DNA from 3 places in the Staphylococcus hyicus genome. Region 2 is predicted to be linked to each of the others. Evidence: predicted binding sites of a transcription regulator. Region 2 holds the regulator's gene; each other region holds the start of a gene.
What was found. The regulator Rex, encoded in region 2, represses fermentation and respiration genes when NADH is low (regulators of the CRP and FNR family bind a similar motif). The targets are predictions, from matches to a motif close to TTGTGAAATATTTCACAA.

Region 1 (2,288 bases), 310 kb from region 2:
ATGCCATGCAAGGTGAAGGGACTTTAATCGGGCAATTTTTCTTAATGATAGTTGCTAAATTTTTCCCTACATTTTATGAAGTCCTACTTGTAGTGTTAATTTCACGCATTCCATTTTTTAGACGCAAATTTAAACTCGCATAATGTCGTTACAAAGAGCTGTTATAGGCGCTATATTGATGAATGATTTTGGCGTACGTTTATTGTCATAAATTGACATAGACGTACGTTTTATATTTGATGGCACATTTTGTAAAGAATTGATAAGATTAAATTAAAGATTTCTGAAATAGGAAGGAACAATAGTATGTGGAAATGGGAAACAGAAAATGAAGCTAAAGGTGTCGTAGTGATAATACATAATATGTTAGAACACACGGGGCGGTATGCTTATGTCATTACACATTTGCGTCGAAATGGATATCATGTCATTATGGGAGACTTACCTGGACAAGGGCAAAGTTCGAGAACGAAAAAAGGACAAATCGATCATTTTGATGTCTATCAAGAACGTGTGCTAGAATGGATTCAAATTGCAGAAGAATATCACCTACCTACATTTGTATTTGGGGTTGGTCTAGGTGGGCTTATTGCTGTCAATGTTCTTGAAAAATTTGATTTAGCTCTAGAGGGTCTTGTTTTGATATCACCGCTATTTGCGTTTCATCAAACCAATCAAACTCGAAAACATTTGGTAACTTCACATCTCGGAGATGTTTCGAAAAGTGCAAAATTTGAACTGGGTTTCCAAATAGAAGATTTAACGATGAACCCAGTAGTACAAGAGGAAACATTAAAAGATGCATTAATGTTAAAAAAAGTGAGTTATCATTGGTATAAGCAAGTGACGCAAGCTATGAAGAAAACAATAGAACACTTGGATACCCTTCCTAAGTTGCCGTTATGTGTTATGTACGGGACGAAAGATACAGTATCTGATACAACAGTTACGCAGCATGTCATACAACAGTGTATGTGCGATGAAATGTATTATAAAGCGTGGCCAGGGATGGTGCATGAAATACACAATGAAATAGAACGTGAAGCGGTAATGCGTTATGTTTTAAGTTTTTTAAATAATCGTGTCTTTGCAGCGGGATTTGTAGTGGAAGATCAGGTCACGTTATAAGTGACATGGTTATGACAATCACATGTAAAATATTGCATGCAAATAGAATTCATGGTAAATTAATAATGTGAAAAATATCACATATAACATAATTGATTAAAGGACTACGTAGATAGGAGCGTGTCAGTATGTCAAAAAAAGGTAACAAAGTAGTTTTAGTAGGAAATGGTGCAGTAGGTGCGAGTTACGCATTTACTATGGTAAGTCAAGGTGTAGCAGATGAATTGCTCATCATTGATATTAATGAAGATAAAGTTCGTGGTGACGTATTAGATTTAAACCATGGTGCACCGTATGCGATGTCTCCAGTAAAAGTAAAAGCAGGTAAATATGAAGATTGTGGCGATGCAGATTTAATCGTGATTTGTGCTGGCGCGCCGCAAAAAGTTGGAGAAACTCGCTTAGATTTAGTAGAAAAAAATGCAAAAATATATAAAGGTATTATTACTTCTATTATGGACAGTGGTTTTGATGGAATTTTCTTAATTGCAGCAAACCCTGTTGATATTTTAACTTATGTAACATTAAAATATTCTGGTTTACCAAAACATAAAGTGATTGGTTCGGGTACAATTTTAGATACAGCGCGTTTCAAACATCTATTAAGTGAAGCATTTAATGTTGCACCTTCAAGTGTACATGCCAACATTATTGGTGAGCATGGCGACTCTGAAGTACCAGTATGGTCTAGCGCAACAATTGCAGGTGTATCTCTTTATGACGAATTGAAAAAAGACCCTGCTAAAAGTCATTTAATTGAAGATATCTATGTACAAACGCGAGACGCAGCGTATGATATCATTAAAGCTAAAGGTGCGACATATTATGGCGTTGCAATGGGATTAATGCACATTTCTAAAGCAATATTACGTAATCAAAATGTTGTATTAACAGTTTCAAGTTATTTAGAAGGCGAATATGGTCATGAAGGTGTGTATACAGGCGTACCTACTTTAATCAATAGAGAAGGTGCAGTTAAAATTATTGAAACACCATTAAATGATGAAGAAAAAGAAAAATTTGCGAAATCTTGCAAAGTATTAAAAGATATGCAAGATTCTATTGAATATTTATTTGAATAATTAAAAGTCGATAATTAATTAACGATATGATTAAGCTTTCAATGTTTAGGGTACACATATCATAATGACTATTGTATC
Region 2 (2,288 bases):
TGATATTTTTATCAACAAATGTTTCAAGGCGTTTAATTTCTAATTGTTGACGCTCATATTCAATCATGCGCTTTTCATAATATTGGTCACGTAGCTGAACATATTTTGCATAGTTACCTTTATAAAGTTTTACTTCGCCTAGTGCGACATCATACACTTGGGTAACAATTTTGTCTAAAAAGAAACGGTCATGGGAGATGATGACAATCGCGCCATTAAAATATTTTAAATACTCCTCAAGCCATTCTGTGGTTTCCATGTCAAGGTGATTGGTCGGTTCATCCAATAAGAGTAGATCAGGTTTACTTAATAACATTTGTGCAAGTGACAAACGTGTTTTTTGGCCACCACTGAAATCATTAATTGGTCTATCATAATCTTCTACTGTAAATTTTAAGCCATGTAAAACGGTTTTAATTTTACTTTCATATTGGTATCCTTCCATTTGTTCGAATTGATTAGATAATGATTCATAACGATTTAAGTGTTCTTGATATTCGGGACTTTCATAATCATCTGCATGTGTACTCAACCAATCGGTTTCAAATTGCATCTTTTGTGCAATTGACTCGATTTCTTGAAAGGGTTTCGACATTTCCTCGATTACCGTATTTTTGGTATCTAGTGTCATCTGTTGGGTTAAATAGCCAATCTTCAAACCTTTAATTTTAGAGATATGCCCGCTATCGTAATTGTCTACGCCAGCAATAATTTTCATTAGCGTTGATTTTCCAGCACCATTTCGACCAACGATGCCAATACGTTCGCCTGTCTGTACTTCAAAATTGACGTTATTGAAAATTTCCTCACCGTCAAATGATTTTGAAAGTTGATTTAATTGCATTAGTATCATGTGCAAGCTCCTTTCATTCTTAATTATTGTACAACAAAGTGAAAGGGTATCAAATAGATTATGTTCCTTTAAAACCGGTTTTAAGTTATAATTATTATGAATAAAAGTTGGTGAATTTTTTAACAAAACAATATTAAGTCATAATGTATTTACAGATATTTATAGTATATAAAGTAGATAATTCTTTTTATTATAAAATATTTTTAAAGCTACAATAGCACATATGACTTAGTTTGTTGCCTGAAATGGCATGTGAAAGATGGAGGAACGAAAATGACTAAAGAATTAAATAAAATTCCACGCGCGACATTGAAGCGCTTACCGTTATATTATCGCTTTGTAAATAGTCTCAAATCGAAAGGAACATCTCGCGTTAATTCTAAAGAAATAAGCGAAGGTCTTGGTATAGATTCTGCTACAATTAGACGTGATTTTTCTTACTTCGGTGAACTTGGTAAAAAAGGGTATGGTTACAATATTGACAGTTTATTAGAGTTTTTCAAATCCGAATTGAGTGATGCTGATTTAATTAAAATTGGTGTTGTCGGTGTGGGACATTTAGGAAAAGCGTTAATTTCATTTAACTTTCCAATACATGACGATATGTTTATTACAGAAGCTTTTGATATTGATCCAGATATTGTTGGTACAAAAATTGGTGATGTAACAGTGAAATCAATGGATGAAATGAAAAAAGTGATTCAAGATCAAGCGTTAGAAGTAATTATTATTGCGACACCGATTAAGGTTGCCCAAAGTGTTACAGACAAAGTTGTTGCTGCTGGCGTAAAAGGAATTTTAAATTTTACACCATCACCAGTGCAAGTGCCAAATGATGTTCAAGTACATCAAATCGATTTAGGCGTTGAACTTCAGTCGTTATTGTTTTTTATGAAAAACTATGGTTAAGCAATAAAACATTTTTAATCATTAACGTTAGAATGTATGATGCATGAGAATCAACTTAATATATAAATGAAAAATCGAAGTGTAAGTGCTTCGATTTTTTTATTTTGGAATATCCCCTTGATAAAAATAGTTTATTTGTTATAATTCTTATCATAATAATCGGGATAGGAGATGTTTAAATGGTTTGGACAATTATAAGTGGGCTAATCGTAGGGGGACTGTTAGGTTTTGTAATGCAACGTACTCGGTTTTGCTTAACAGGCGGCTTTCGGGATATGTATGTTCAAAGAAACAATAAAATGTTTTATGCATTACTTATTGCTATAACAATTCAAGCTATCGGAATTTTTCTTTTAAACGCCATTGGGGTAATTACTATTTCAAATGAGACGTTTCCAATAATTGGAACAATCATTGGCTCATTTATTTTTGGTATCGGTATCATTTTAGCGGGAGGATGTGCTACTGGTACGTATTACCGTGCGGGTGAAGGATTGATTGGGAGTTGGATAGCCCTTTTAATGTA
Region 3 (2,288 bases), 230 kb from region 2:
TATAACATATAGATATTAGGGACAAAACTAAGTAAAAGTATGATAATTATCAAGATACCTATTGTTTGTGTCGACATTATTAATATCTCCTTTTAAACCATCCAATGAAGTAGCCAATAAGTAACGCAAGTAACAAGCCTAAAGCGAAACCTAAGAGGGGTAATTGTATCATATTACCTATTAATAGGCCGATGATTAAACAAATGATTAAAGGTGGTCCATACTGGCGCTTGCGTTCATCAGAATTTAAAATGCTAAAAAGTATGATATATAGAACATAAAAAATTATAGTAAATAAAAGTGAACGTAATAGTATGTTACCTAAATCACTATGGTTTTGAATCATATTGATGATAAAAAATAAAATACCTATTAAAACGGCACTGACTGCGCCACGTATGAATCGACTTTTTTCCATAATATACTCCTTCAATGGATTTTTAATCCATTATAACATAGACATGAGGCGCTTTACTTGAAGCGATTTGCTTTAAATTGACCATGATCATTTAAATATGCGTAGAATAATCCTATGATTAATCCACCACCGATATAATTGCCGATAAAGGCTGCGACTATATTTTTTAATACAGGCCATAACGTCATATGGTCTAATTGATACAGAAGACCTGCAGCAAATAGACATGCATTATAAATGACATGTTCATATCCCATAAATGCAAATATTGTAACACCAAACATCATGACAAACATTTTAGCTAAAATATCATCGATTTGCATGGCAATGACTAAAGTAATATTTATGAAAAAGTTGGCGAAGATAGCTCGAACCAAAATATTATGAAACGAATAGCTATGGATTTTTGTCACTATTATTTTATCGAGTAGTGTAACCATCTCCGGTGTGATGACATCACTGGCACGCATTAAACTAAAAAGTACAAAGGCACCGATGACATTTCCTATAAAACATAATAAAAAAATGTGGCCGACGCGATAAGGTTTTATCAGTTTATAATATAAACCAACTGTGAAATACATAAAGTTACTGGTTAAGAGTTCTGAATTGGTGAATAAAATTAAGACAAGTGCAAAACTAAAGGCGATAGCGCTGATCATGTTCACAATGCCAACGCCTAAATCAGGGGCAAATGTCGTTTTAACCATTAATACAAATACACTTATAATGCTAATAATGAATCCAGCCATCATCGCACGTAGCAAATACCGTTTAAAATAAAAGCTTTCTAAAATATCTTTCGTTTGTATTGTATCTATAATATTCGCAATCCATGCGCGTCCGTAAAAAATCTTATCCCATTTTATGTTTTTATCCTCCATAAGACACACTCCTTTTATAAGATATACCTCAACATTATAAAGGGACAAACTAAATTTGTGAATATAATCACAATATTTTTTTGGCAGTAATCCCATAACATGAAGTTGTGCAAGTGAATAATATTTTATAAAAGCGTTTTCATGACGCTTTAAAGGCGCAAAGCTTTATCACTTTGTAATATTGTATAGATTCAAAATGTAAAATATATTTTGTGAAAGCACTTACAAAAAATTAAAAATACACTTTTCAGTTTTCAAAATTGTAGTATAATAGCGACATGACGGAAAAATAAGAAAACCCTTATAATATTAAGGAGATGGGGAGTTATCATGAAAGATAATCAAGAGTTACACAGAGGGCTGAGTTCGAGGCAAATTCAAATGATCGCACTTGGCGGTACGATTGGTGTAGGACTGTTCATGGGGGCATCGAGCACGATTAAATGGACAGGACCAGCAGTTATTTTCGCATACTTAATTGCCGGAATTTTCCTATTTTTAGTAATGCGTGCAATGGGAGAAATGGTTTATTTATATCCGACGACAGGTTCATTTGCGAACTATGCAACGGACTACATACATCCTGTGGCAGGGTATGTCACGTCATGGGCAAACATATTCCAATGGATTGTAGTAGGGATGTCTGAAGTTATCGCTGTTGGAGAATATATGAATTATTGGTGGCCTGAGTTACCAACGTGGATACCAGGCGTCATCGTAGTTGTTTTACTTGCTGCAGCGAATGCAGTGTCAGTTAAAGCGTTTGGAGAATTTGAATTCTGGTTTGCAACAATCAAAATTGTCACAATTATTTTAATGATTATTGCAGGTTTCGGTTTAATTTTCTTTGGACTTGGAAATGGTGGAAATCCAATTGGGTTAAGCAATTTATGGGCGCACGATGGCTTTTTACCGAATGGTATTATGGGCTTTTTCTTTGCTTTATCTATTGTTATTGGTTCGTATCAAGGTGTGGAATTAATCGG

Region 1: the regulator Rex is predicted to act here: its motif matches at 1,194-1,211, upstream of SHYC_RS05625 (L-lactate dehydrogenase).
Region 3: the regulator Rex is predicted to act here: its motif matches at 1,358-1,375, upstream of SHYC_RS02760 (formate/nitrite transporter family protein).

The regions. Positions count from the first base shown of each region.
Region 1 covers NZ_CP008747.1:1,174,421-1,176,708, forward strand. The annotation lists gene SHYC_RS05615 (hypothetical protein) at 1-143, shown strand, start outside; gene SHYC_RS05620 (alpha/beta hydrolase) at 307-1,128, shown strand; gene SHYC_RS05625 (L-lactate dehydrogenase) at 1,257-2,210, shown strand.
Region 2 covers NZ_CP008747.1:868,918-871,205, forward strand. The annotation lists gene SHYC_RS03965 (ABC-F family ATP-binding cassette domain-containing protein) at 1-853, opposite strand, end outside; gene SHYC_RS03970 (redox-sensing transcriptional repressor Rex) at 1,127-1,762, shown strand; gene SHYC_RS03975 (YeeE/YedE family protein) at 1,942-2,288, shown strand, end outside.
Region 3 covers NZ_CP008747.1:643,084-645,371, forward strand. The annotation lists gene SHYC_RS02750 (hypothetical protein) at 1-77, opposite strand, end outside; gene SHYC_RS02755 (hypothetical protein) at 80-418, opposite strand; gene SHYC_RS02760 (formate/nitrite transporter family protein) at 472-1,302, opposite strand; gene SHYC_RS02765 (amino acid permease) at 1,633-2,288, shown strand, end outside.